3 regions of the Streptomyces glycanivorans genome follow, and region 1 is predicted to be linked to each of the others. Evidence: riboswitches for the same ligand, from Rfam matches in the RefSeq annotation. Region 1 holds a riboswitch; each other region holds the start of a gene.
The links. A riboswitch is a leader RNA that binds a small molecule or an ion and turns the genes downstream of it on or off. The one in region 1 is predicted to bind cyclic di-AMP.
Positions count from the first base shown of each region.

Region 2: another riboswitch for cyclic di-AMP. It lies ahead of P8A20_RS08145 (transglycosylase SLT domain-containing protein); the one in region 1 lies ahead of P8A20_RS13925 (C40 family peptidase).
Region 3: another riboswitch for cyclic di-AMP. It lies ahead of P8A20_RS16860 (M23 family metallopeptidase); the one in region 1 lies ahead of P8A20_RS13925 (C40 family peptidase).

Region 1 is NZ_CP120983.1:3,263,556-3,267,699, reverse strand. Features, by position in the region: gene P8A20_RS13930 (hypothetical protein) at 1-316, shown strand, start outside; gene P8A20_RS13925 (C40 family peptidase) at 406-1,557, opposite strand; cyclic di-AMP (ydaO/yuaA leader) riboswitch at 1,556-1,715, opposite strand; gene pcrA (DNA helicase PcrA) at 1,973-4,144, shown strand, end outside.
Region 2 is NZ_CP120983.1:1,890,721-1,894,864, reverse strand. Features, by position in the region: gene P8A20_RS08160 (cytochrome P450) at 3-1,226, shown strand; gene P8A20_RS08155 (ferredoxin) at 1,280-1,471, shown strand; gene P8A20_RS08150 (hypothetical protein) at 2,212-2,442, opposite strand; cyclic di-AMP (ydaO/yuaA leader) riboswitch at 2,827-2,986, shown strand; gene P8A20_RS08145 (transglycosylase SLT domain-containing protein) at 2,989-3,843, shown strand; gene P8A20_RS08140 (hypothetical protein) at 4,079-4,144, shown strand, end outside.
Region 3 is NZ_CP120983.1:3,858,393-3,862,536, reverse strand. Features, by position in the region: gene P8A20_RS16870 (MerR family transcriptional regulator) at 21-767, shown strand; gene P8A20_RS16865 (PP2C family protein-serine/threonine phosphatase) at 900-2,057, shown strand; cyclic di-AMP (ydaO/yuaA leader) riboswitch at 2,291-2,443, shown strand; gene P8A20_RS16860 (M23 family metallopeptidase) at 2,455-3,501, shown strand; gene P8A20_RS16855 (aldo/keto reductase) at 3,749-4,144, shown strand, end outside.

The DNA of each region.
Region 1 (4,144 bases):
CATCGGTATCGCCTCCCTGCTGGGTGGTTTCCTGACCCAGATGAAGGCCATGGGGGCGGGCGAGGCCCGTTTCGTCCCGGCCATGCTGCACGGTGCGCTCACCATGCTCGTCACGGGCGTCGCCCTGGTCGGGCTCGACCAGGCCGACGACCGGAGCGTGAACAACATCAAGATCGGCGTGAAGCTGCTGGTCCTGATCGTGATCCTGGCGCTCGTCTACGTGAAGCGGGACGATGAGAAGGTGGACAAGGGCGCGTTCGCCGCGGTCGGCGGGCTGACCGTCGCCAACATCTTCATCGCCACGCTCTGGACCTGAGCGGCAGGCGGTCGTACGACGAAGGGCCCGGGGATCACCCCGGGCCCTTCGCCTTGTACGGGCGGCGTCCGCCGTGCGCGGGCAGGTCGCTATGCCGGGCGCACGCTGCCGTAGATCGGCATGTAGTAGATCGACTCCTCGCGGACGTTCGCGCCCGGCTTGGGCGCGTGGATCATCATGCCGTCGCCCTTGTAGATGCCGACGTGGCTGATGTCGTCGTAGAAGAAGACCAGGTCCCCCGGCCGCAGGTCCGCCGTGGCCACCCGGGTGCCGACCTCGACCTGGTCCCACGTGGTGCGCGGCAGATCGACGCCGGCCGCCTTCCAGGCGGCCTGGGTGAGCCCGGAGCAGTCGTAGGAGGACGGGCCCGTCGCCCCCCACACGTACGGCTTGCCGATCTGGGCGCGTGCGAAGGCCAGGACCTTCTCGGCCTTCGAGGCGTAACCGCTGTCGGAGCCCGTGCCGGAGCCCGTGCCGGACCCCGTGCCCGTGCCCGTCCCCGTCTTCGTGGCCTCGTCCGCGGCGGCCTTCTCCTTGTCGGCCTGCTGCCGGGCCAGCTCCTCGGCCTTGCGCTCGGCCTCCGCCTCCTTCTTGCGCTCCAGCTCCGCCAGCCGCGCCTTCTCCTCGGCGGTCAGCTTCGACAGCAGCGAGCGCGCCTCGGTGAGCTTCGTCTGCACCTGCTGCTTGCTGGTGCGCAGCGAGGCCTGCGACTCGGTGAGCGTCTCCAGGCTCTTCGTCGCCTCGGCCCGCTTGGCCGCCGCCTCCTTCTGCTGTGTGCGGAAGTCGGCGACCGCCTTCTGCTGCCGGCTGGTCATCCGGGCCATCAGCTGGTCCTGGTCGAAGTACGACTGCGGATCGTCCGCCAGGAAGAACGTCGCAGTCGGGGCGATCGAGCCGCCGCGGTACTGCGCGGCCGCGTAGTTGCCCAGCTCGCGGCGGGTCTCGTTGAGCTTGTCCGCCCGCTTCGCCGCGGCTTCCAGCAGCGCGTCGACCTTGGAGCGCTGCTCTGCCGAGGCGGTCTTCGCCTTGTTGTACTGCTGCGTCGCCGTACCGGCCTGCCGGTAGAGGTCGTCGACCTTCTTCTGCACTTCCTGGATGCTGGGCTTGGGCTCGGCGGGGGCAGCCGTCGCGCTCTGCGTGGAGAGCAGGGTGACGGAGGCGAGCGCCGCGGTCGTGAGACCTACGGCAGGGGTGGTGCGCACCCGGGTGCGGGGCTTGCGATGCGACGCCAAGGCCGGCATCTCCTTCCGTGGACCGCCTACCGGGTTAGCTGTCGGGTTCGGGCGGAACGGAAGGCTGCCCTACGGTCCGGCGGGACGGACCGATTCACCCCGGTGCTGCGTGTGGGTCCCCGGTTCCGGGCCCCTTCGGGGCGGTGCGGATTCGGCGGGGGTGCCCGTGCGGCGCGGTTCGCCTCAAGGGGGTACGGGGCACCCGTCGGAGCACGCTAGCCAACCCGTGGTGCCCTTGTGAAGGTTGATGTTCGATATGCCCGATACATTTTCGTGACCTTTTCCCGGCGATGGTCCGCGTGGCCGGATGTGACCCCGGAATCTCACGTTCCGTAGGCAGCCCGTTCCGTTCCGCTCCTGGTCCCGGACCGTTGTCGCCGTTGCGGCCCGGGCTGTCGGTGGGGCCGCCTAGACTCGTGAGGCGATGAGCAGCCTCTTTGACGACAGTTTCCTGACCGGCCTCCAGCAAGGGGAGGACGGCCCCCCGCCGCCCCCCGAGGAGCACGCACCCGAAGCGGTGCCGGAGGGCCTCTTCGAGGACGTCTTCGACACGCCTCCGCCGCCGCGCGACGCCTACTACCGCGACGGCGCCCCGCGCCCCGTCGTCGACTCAGCCGCGCTGCTCGACGGGCTGAACACGGAGCAGCGCGCCGCCGTCGTGCACGCCGGTTCCCCGCTGCTCATCGTGGCCGGCGCCGGCTCGGGCAAGACCCGGGTGCTCACCCACCGGATCGCCCATCTCCTGGCCGAGCGGGGGGTGCACCCCGGGCAGATCCTCGCGATCACCTTCACCAACAAGGCCGCCGGCGAGATGAAGGAGCGTGTCGAGGACCTCGTCGGCCCGCGCGCCAACGCCATGTGGGTCATGACGTTCCACAGCGCCTGTGTGCGGATCCTGCGCCGGGAGTCGAAGCGCCTGGGCTTCACCTCGTCGTTCTCGATCTACGACGCCGCCGACTCCAAGCGGCTGATGGCACTGGTCTGCCGCGATCTGGACCTCGACCCGAAGCGCTACCCGCCGAAGTCGTTCACGGCGAAGGTCTCGAACCTGAAGAACGAGCTGATCGACGAGGAGACCTTCGCCGGTCAGGCGGCCGACGGGTTCGAGAAGACGCTGGCGCAGGCCTACGCGCTCTACCAGGCGCGGCTGCGCGAGGCCAACGCCCTCGACTTCGACGACATCATCATGACGACGGTGCACCTGCTCCAGGCGTTCCCCGACGTCGCCGAGCACTACCGCCGCCGCTTCCGGCACGTCATGGTCGACGAGTACCAGGACACCAACCACGCGCAGTACACCCTCGTGCGCGAACTGGTGGGCCCGGCGGGCGAGGCCGACGCCCCGGGCGAACTGTGCGTCGTCGGTGACGCGGACCAGTCGATCTACGCCTTCCGCGGCGCGACCATCCGCAACATCCTCCAGTTCGAGGAGGACTATCCGGACGCGAAGACGATCATGCTGGAGCAGAACTACCGCTCCACGCAGACGATCCTTTCGGCGGCCAACGCCGTCATCGAGCGCAACGAGAGCCGTCGCCCCAAGAACCTCTGGACGAACGCGGGCACCGGCACCCGGATCACCGGCTACGTCGCCGACACCGAGCACGACGAGGCGCAGTTCGTCGCCGACGAGATCGACCGGCTGACGGACGCGGGCGACGCGAAGGCGGGCGACGTCGCCGTCTTCTACCGCACGAACGCCCAGTCCCGTGTCTTCGAAGAGATCTTCATCCGCGTCGGACTGCCCTACAAGGTCGTCGGCGGAGTGCGCTTCTACGAGCGCAAGGAGGTCAGGGACGTCCTGGCCTACCTCCGGGTGCTGTCCAACCCCGAGGACACCGTCCCGCTGCGCCGCATCCTCAACGTGCCCAAGCGCGGCATCGGGGACCGGGCCGAGGCGATGATCGACGCCCTCTCGATGCGCGAGAAGATCTCCTTCCCGCAGGCGCTGCGCCGCGTCGACGAGGCGTACGGCATGGCGGCCCGGTCGGCGAACGCCGTGAAGCGGTTCAACACGCTGATGGAGGAGCTCCGCACGATCGTGGAGTCCGGCGCCGGACCGGCGGTCGTCGTGGAGGCCGTCATGGAACGGACCGGCTACCTCGCCGAACTCCAGGCGTCCACCGACCCGCAGGACGAGACCCGAATCGAGAACCTCCAGGAGCTCGCCTCCGTCGCTCTCGAATTCGAGCAGGAACGGGCGGAGGAGGAGGGCGCGGGCACACTCGCCGAGTTCCTGGAGAAGGTCGCGCTCGTCGCCGACGCCGACCAGATCCCCGACGAGGACGAGGACGGCTCCGGCGTCGTCACGCTGATGACGCTGCACACGGCCAAGGGCCTCGAATTCCCCGTGGTGTTCCTGACGGGCATGGAGGACGGCGTCTTCCCGCACATGCGCGCCCTCGGACAGGTGAAGGAGCTGGAGGAGGAGCGCCGGCTCGCCTACGTGGGCATCACGCGTGCCCGCGAGCGCCTGTACCTGACCCGGGCGGCGATGCGGAGTGCGTGGGGCCAGCCCTCGTACAACCCGGCGTCGAGGTTCCTGGAGGAGATCCCGGACCAGCACCTGGAGTGGAAGCGCAAGGGTCCGATGGCG
Region 2 (4,144 bases), 1.4 Mb from region 1:
CGATGACCAGCACGGTAAGCACGGGAGGGGCGCACGCGCCCTCGGCCCCGGAATTCCCGATGCCCAGGGCCGCGGGCTGCCCGTTCGACCCGCCGCCCGCCCTGAAGGAGGAACAGGAGCAGGGGTCGCTCAGGAAGGTCCGGCTGTGGGACGGGACCACACCCTGGCTGGTCACCCGCTACACCGAACAGCGCGCCCTCCTGTCAGACCCGAGGACCAGCGCGGACATCACCCGCCCCGGCTACCCCAGTTCCGCGCCGGTGCGGGGGTCGAGCTTCAGCTTCATCCTCATGGACGACCCCGAACACGCCCGTCAGCGGCGCATGGTCACGGCCCCCTTCACGATCAAGCGGGTCGAGGCGATGCGCCCGGCCGTCCAGAAGATCGTGGACGGTCTGATCGACGACATGCTGGCGGGCCCCCCACAGGCCGACCTCGTCCAGGCCTTCGCCCTCCCGGTCCCGTCGCTCGTGATCTGCGAACTGCTCGGGGTTCCCTACGCCGACCACGACTTCTTCCAGGAGAACAGCAAGACCCTCATCAGCCGCAGCGCGGCACCCGAGGAGCGGGGCGCGGCCCACGCCAACCTGATCGGCTACCTGGACGAGCTGATGGGCGACAAGATCGCCCGGCCCGCCGACGACCTCCTTTCAGGGCTCGGCGCCCGCGTCGGGGCCGGGGAACTGTCCCGCCGTCAGGCGGCGGAGATGGGCGTGCTCCTCCTGCTCGCCGGACACGAGACCACCGCCAACATGATCGCTCTGGGCACCCTCGCCCTGCTCGAGCACCCCGACCAGCTCACCCTGCTCCGCGACTCCGACGACCCGAAGACGGTCGCCGGCGCCGTCGAGGAGCTGCTGCGCTATCTCAACATCACCCACGGGGGCCGCCGTCGCGTGGCCGTCGAGGACATCGAGATCGGCGGCGAGGTCATCCGGGCCGGCGAGGGGATCATCGTGCCCAACGACATCGGCAACCGTGACCCCGATGTCTTCGCCGACCCCGACCGGCTCGACATCGGGCGGGACGCACGGCGTCACGTCGCCTTCGGTTTCGGAGTGCACCAGTGCCTGGGACAGCCCCTGGCCCGCATGGAACTCCAGGTCGTCTACAGCACCCTCTACCGGCGCATCCCGACCCTCCGCCTGGACGCCGGCCTGGAGGACCTCTCCTTCAAGCACGACGGGTCCGTGTACGGCGTGTACGAACTGCCCGTGGCCTGGTGACCTCCCGGGCACCCGCCCCACCCCACAGCGGACATCACGACGAAGGAGTGCCCATGAAAGTGATTCTCGACCAGGACAAGTGCGTGGCGTCAGGGCAGTGTGTCGTCGCCGCGGACGATGTGTTCGACCAGGACGACGACGGAATCGCCGTACTGCTCGACCCCAACCCGTCGTCGGACCGTGCCGACGACGTCGAGCAGGCCGCAGCCGTCTGCCCCGCCCTCGCCATCCGGATCCTGGGCTGACCTGAGGGGCCGTCCCGCCGCTCACCGCCGCGGGACAGGCGCGCCCGGACGTTCCTACGGGACGGGCAGGAGCTCGCCCGTGGCGGCCCGGGACTCGACGGCGCGGTGCGCCTGATCAGCGTTCCCGCATGTCCGGGCCCGGGTCCGCGCCGGTGAGGGCCCCGAGGTGGAAAGGGCCTTCCCGTGGCGGCGCACGACGTCCATCGGCGCCCTGACGGCGGCCTCGCCGCCGCCGTCGAACACACGGTGGACGCCTTCGTGGCACCCGTCAGCTCCACGACGGGTGCCACGAAGGCGTTCCCGGTGGACACGACGACGTGGTCCGCACCGCCGCGCCGGGCCGACTCCGCGTTCTCCTCTGTGGAGGTGAGCCCGATGTCCGTGGCTCCCCGGGGCCTGGTCAACCGCGTCAGCTCCTGTCCCGGGCCTACCGGACGCCGAGTGGACCGGCGTCGCCCGCCCCGGCACGACCGGGGAGCCTCCGGTGACGAAGCGATGTGCCGTGACGCCCCGCACCATCAGGCCGGCCGCACCGGTCACCGCGGTCCCGGGCGGAGTGCCCATCCTGTTGTCCGCCCGCCGGATCACCTCTCTCGACGCGGACCTCGGACACCGCTCTCGGCCTGCTGAGGGTCCCGGCAGCCGCGACGCCTCCGTCCGTGGCCTGACGGCCGGGTCAGGGCCCCGGAGGACGGCCGGCCCGGAGCCCCCGGCGGCCCCCGGGCGGGCCCCTGGGCCACTCAGTGCGGTTTCCAGCTGAGCTTGCCGCCCCCCACCCAGCGGACCGCGGCCGGGTCGTCGAGGTCGTGGACCGGGATCCCGGCCGTCGCGGCGGCGATCAGCACGTCCGTCATGGCGGTCGCGCTCCCGATGACCTCTCCGTCGATCTCCACCACGCGGAAGGGCGGATCCCCGGGCTGAACGGGCAGGACGGTGATCCGCGGGGCCGAGGCGTGAGGGTTCTCAGTCATGGCGGATCGGTTCCACGCCGGCGTTCCAGGTATGCGGGACGGCTTCAGGCATGAGTCGTATGCCCGTTTTAGTACGTTTTTAGAATTTAATCCCGTAATCCATAAAAGGCCATTTCGTGTGACCTGAACCCCTTCGCGTTGGAGCAAATCGCCCGAATCGGACTTCGTGACCAGGGTCACCTTATGCGGCCCGGACGCGGGAGGGTGGCAGTCGGTTCCCTTCTGCGCCAAGAGGAATGGATGGCGCGATGTGGGGTGGATTACATGAATTCCCGTGAATTGATCTTGCGAATGAATTGTGATCACTGAACCAGGCTTGTTCCTTTCCCTATTTCTCGCCTACGGTCACCATCACTCCGGGCGGAACGCCGAATCCTGCCGCCGCCCGATTACCCGACCACTTCTCGTACGGCAGGAGCGGGGGACCCAAGTAAGTGCCGATCCGGTTTCCGGAGCGGCTCGGGGTGAAGTCGCATTCATGTGCGGCCGGGCATCTCCAGCCCGAACCCGACAGCTCACTTCGCAGGCGACGGAGAGGAATTCAGCATGCCCGAAATCGGTAAGCCCCGTCGTTTTAGGACCAGTTCGCTCACTCGCGGCATCATCGCCGTGACCACGGGCGGAGCCGCCCTGGCCCTCCCCGTGATCGGTGCGACCAGCGCCTTCGCGGCCCCGGCCCAGTCGCCCGCCGTCGAAAAGGCTGCGACCTCGACTGCCGCGTCCGGCAAGGGAATTGCAGCGCAGAAGTCCGAGGCCACCACCTATTCCGTGATCTTGGGTGACACCCTCGCCAAGATCGCTCGCGAGCATTCGGTGAACGGTGGCTGGAAGGCTCTGTACGAGGACAACCAGAAGGCTGTCGGCGGAAACCCGGACCTGATTCACCCCGGTCTGAAGCTGACGATCGGCGCCAAGGCCGACAACAAGTCGGAGAAGGCCGAGTCCAAGGCCTCCGCGTCCTCCGACCGCGCCGAGAAGAGTGCCGACCGCGCCGACCGCTCGGAGCGCACGGACACCTCCCTCGCCGCGGAGGGCGCCCCCGCCGCCGAGGCCGCTCCCGCCGCCGAGCCGGTCAGCTACACGAACGACCTCGACGGCTGGATCAAGGAGTCGCTCGCCGTCATGGCGGAGCACGGCATCCCCGGCACCTACGAGGGCATCCACCGCAACATCATCCGTGAGTCCGCGGGTGACCCCCAGGCGATCAACAACTGGGACATCAACGCGATCAACGGCGTCCCGTCCAAGGGGCTGCTCCAGGTCATCGACCCGACCTTCCAGGCCTACCACGTGCCCGGTACGTCGACGGACAGCTACGACCCGGTCGCCAACATCACGGCCGCGTGCAACTACGCCGCGGACAAGTACGGTTCGATCGACAACGTCTTCGGGGCCTACTGAGTCCTCGCCCAGGCGAAACCTCCGGCACGCGGGTGCGTGACGGAGGGACCGGAACGACGGGTGGTACGGGTTCGGCGGAACCCGTACCACCCGTCGTTCCGTTGTCCGGGGCCGTCCGTGTCCGAGGTCACCGGACCGCGGTGTCAGGCAGGACGGGGCGGGCGGTGTCCCGACGACAGGCCCGGCGGGGCAGGCCGACTGGTCTCGTACAGGTTCGTCGTCCATACTGCCCGCCGTGGAGCAGCGCATAGATTCGAACACCAAGCCCGAGTTCGCCGCGGGGACAGATCCGGCGTACATC
Region 3 (4,144 bases), 590 kb from region 1:
GAAGATCTAGCGTTTCCGGCATGGAGTGGTCCATACAGGAAATCGCCCGGCGGGCCGGCACCACGAGCCGGACCCTGCGGCACTACGGAGACGTCGGTCTTCTCGTGCCGAGCCGTAAGGGCGCCAACGGCTACCGCTATTACGACCAGGAGGCCCTGGTCCGGCTCCAGCGCATCCTGCTGCTGCGGGAGCTGGGGCTCCCTCTGCCCGCGATCAAGGACGTGCTGGAAGGGCAGCGGGACACCGCGGCGGCTCTCCGGACCCATCTGCGTCTGCTGGAGCAGGAGCGGGAGCGCATCGGGCGGCAGATCGCCTCGGTGCGGACCACTCTGCGCAGGACCGAGGAAGGGGAGGACCTCATGGCCGAGGAAGTGTTCGACGGTTTCGACCACACGGCGTACGAGGAGGAGGTCACCGAACGCTGGGGCCGGGAGGCGTACGAGCGGAGCGGCCGGTGGTGGCGTGGGCTGAGCGAGGCCGAACGCGTCCGCTTCCAGGGCGTGCACGAGGACATCGCCCGGGACTACGGGGCGGCCAGGGCCGCCGGCCTGGAGCCCGGCGGCGAGGAGGCGCAGGACATCGCGCGGCGGCACTGCGCGTGGCTGTCGGCGACGGCCGAGGTCACCCGCGCGTATGTGACCGGGCTCGGGGAGATGTACGTCGCCGATCCCCGCTTCGGGAGGAACTACGATCGCCACGGGGACGGAACCGCCGTCTTCGTACGGGATGCACTGACGATCCACGCGCAGCACCGGCTCTCCGACTGACCCCCGGAGGCGGGGCTCCGGCGCGCTCCTCCCTTCGGCCCACGACGGGCCGCCGTCCGGCGCGGCTCCGGGCGGCGGGGGCGGGGCGCGATACCGTCCGCAGCCGTGGGTGGACCGGGCAGGAGTGCACAGGTGGGGAAGCGGGACGGGCGGCGAGGGGGCGTGGGCGGGGTTTCCCGTTCCCGGCGGCTCGTGCGCGCCCTGCCCGCCGTGATGATCTGTGTCGGGGTGGCCTTCGACGTCGGGACGCCGACCGAGGTCACCGCGGTACCGCTGTTCGCCGCGGCTTCGTTGGTCGCCGCCCCCTTCTTCTCGCTGGCCGGCACCGTCCGGGTCGCGGTGGCCGCGATCCTGGTGGTGCTCGCCATCCGGTTGTCGGACGGGGCGATCCTCAGGGTCGTGTCGATCACCGACCTGCTCACCCTGGTGACCGTCGGCGCCCTCGCCGTCCTCATCAACCGCGTCGTGCGCCGGGGTACCGAACAGCTGGCCTCGGCCAGGGTCATCGCGGAGACCGCGATGCGCGCGGTGCTGCCGAAGCCCGAGGACCGGATCGGCGGACTCCTGGTCGCGGCGCGGTACGAGGCCGCCCAGGCGGACGAGTTCGTCGGCGGTGACCTGTTCGCCGTCGCGGACACGCCGCACGGGGTGCGCCTGGTCGTGGGGGACGTGCGGGGCAAGGGGCTGGACGCCGTGGCGGCTGTGGCGGTCGTGATCGGGGCGTTCCGGGAGGCCGCCGAGCAGGAGAGGTCGCTGGAGGGGGTCGCCCAGCGGCTGGAGCGGGCTCTGGCCCGGGAGGGGTCGCGGCGGGGCGGGCTCGACTCCATGGAAGGGTTCGTCACCGCAGTCCTGGCGGAGATCCCGGTCGGCTCGGACACGCTGAAGGTCATCAACCGCGGGCATCCCGAGCCGCTCGTGCTGCACCCCGACGGCGTGCTCGACGTGCTGGCACCGACCGCGCCCGCCCTCCCGCTCGGGATGGGGCTCGGCACGTGGCCCGACCGGTCCGACGAGTGGACGCTGCCGGCCGGGGCGATGTTCCTGGCGTTCACCGACGGGCTCTCCGAGGCGCGGGACATGACAGGAGTCTTCTACGACCCGGCGGACCGGCTCCGAGGCCGGCTCTTCCCGGGGCCCGAGGAGCTGCTGTCCGCGCTCACCGACGACGTACGGCTGCACACGGGGGGCCGGTCGACGGACGACCTGGCGCTCCTCGCGGTCGCGCGTCCGGCGAGGGGGCAGCAGGAGCGCCGGACCACCGTGAAGATCGTGCGGCGGGACCGTGAATGAGCGGTTGCGACCGTCGGTAGTCGAAGGGCTCCGCTCCGCATAACATTTGACGCACCGTCAGAAATTGGCAGCTGGATTACGGGCGCTCAACTTGCCGGTTTACGCCCGATTGAGCCCTGTAAGTCCAGGCCAGAGGCGTGAACGATCTGTGGGAACAGCTTGGAATCGGACCCGGGTGTCTATTAACGTTCGATAACGCAGCGCGGTTGTACCTGCCGTCGCAAGAGGCGGCACCGTGCGCAGCGCCGAATTCCGCAAGGGAACCGGGGAACCACCTACATGGGGTGAATCGGACACCTGTGTCTCGTGAGAGACGGAGGGGTCCGTAGGAGACCTTCCTGCTCCGAACCCGTCAGCTAACCCGGTAGGCGAGAAGGAAGGAAAGGAGTGCGCCCACGTGGCGTCCAACCAGCCTGCCCCCGAGGCCCCGTCACCCTTCAGGACCGACAGCTTCGGCGACGACGGCAGGACTTGGGAGGAATGGAATCCCACCGAGGAGTCCATCCGTCCCGTACGCGGTCGGCATCGCGTCGCCAAGCAGCGCGGCCTCGCCCGTAGCTCCACCGTCCTCGGCGTCGGTGTCATAGCGGCCGTCGGTGCGGGCGGCATGGCCACCGCGCAGAGCAAGCCGCCGGTCTCCATCTCTCTTCCCGATTCCATCGCGGACAATCTCCCTGACGCCAAGTCCCTTCCCGGCGTGGGCGCGTTCATGTCCGGCGACTCCGACTCGGACTCGGACCACGAGACGGTCGCCGCGTCCTCCCCCCTCACCACGGCGGGCATCACCGCGGCCGAGGCCGAAGGGGGCGCCACCGACGCGGGTGAGGCGCTGCGCGCCCGCATCCTCCAGCAGGCCGAGCAGCAGCAGGCCGGAGCCGACGCCGAGGCCAAGGCCGCGCAGGAGAAGGCGGCGGCCGAGGCGGCCGCGGCCCAGGCGGCGAAGCAGCAGAGCGCGGCGGAGGCCGAGGCCGTCGCGAAGAAGAAGGCGGCGGAAGAGGCGGCGAAGAAGAAGGCGGAGGCAGAGCGCCTGGCCAAGCTCGCCGCCAGCTACGCCGTCCCGACCTCGTCGTACTACATCAGCTCGACCTTCGGTCAGGCCGGTTCGATGTGGTCCTCCGGCTACCACACCGGGCTGGACTTCGCGGCTCCGACCGGGACCCCGGTCAAGGCCGTGCACAGCGGCACGGTGAAGTCGGCCGGCTACTCCGGTTCGTACGGTTACCGCACGGTCCTGGAGCTCGACGACGGCACCGAGGTCTGGTACTGCCACCAGTCCTCGATGGACGTGGTCGCAGGACAGAAGGTCACCACCGGTCAGACCATCGGCCGTGTCGGCGCCACCGGCAATGTGACGGGCGCCCACCTGCACCTGGAGGTCCACACCGCGGACGGCGCGGGCATCGACCCGATGGCGTGGCTCCGGGGCAAGGGCCTCACGATCTGATCCCCCGCGCCGGCTACCGGCGCAGCAGAACCCCGGCGGCCCTGACGCACGACCCCCCGACGTCAGGGCCGTCGGCCTGTCCGGGACCGCGGGACGGGCCGGGCGGGGGGCGTGCCAGTAGGGGCGGGCCGGGAGCGGCGGTCATCGGCGGCCGGGAGAAGGTGGTCCCCGGTGGCCGGGAGCAGGCGGCCCCCGGGGGCGGCGGCGGAGCGGAATAGTTGGCTCCGCCCGTTGGTTGTCCCTCGGCATGACGTCTTTGCGCCCGCTCGGTTCTTCGAGCCTTCAGGTCTTTCCCCTCGCTCTCGGCGGCAACGTCTTCGGCTGGACGGCCGACGAGGAGCGGACGTTCGCCGTCCTCGACGCGTACGTCGCGGCCGGCGGCAACTTCATCGACACCGCCGACTCCTACTCGGCCTGGATCCCGGGCAACGAGGGCGGTGAGTCGGAGACCCTCATCGGCAAGTGGCTGGCGTCCCGTTCCCGCCGCGACGACGTCGTCATCGCCACCAAGGTCGGCGCGCACCCTTCGTACAAGGGGCTCTCGCCCACCACGATCAAGGCGGCGGCCGAGGCGTCCCTGCGCCGGCTCGGCACCGACCACATCGACCTGTACTACACGCACTTCGACGACGAGAGCGTCCCC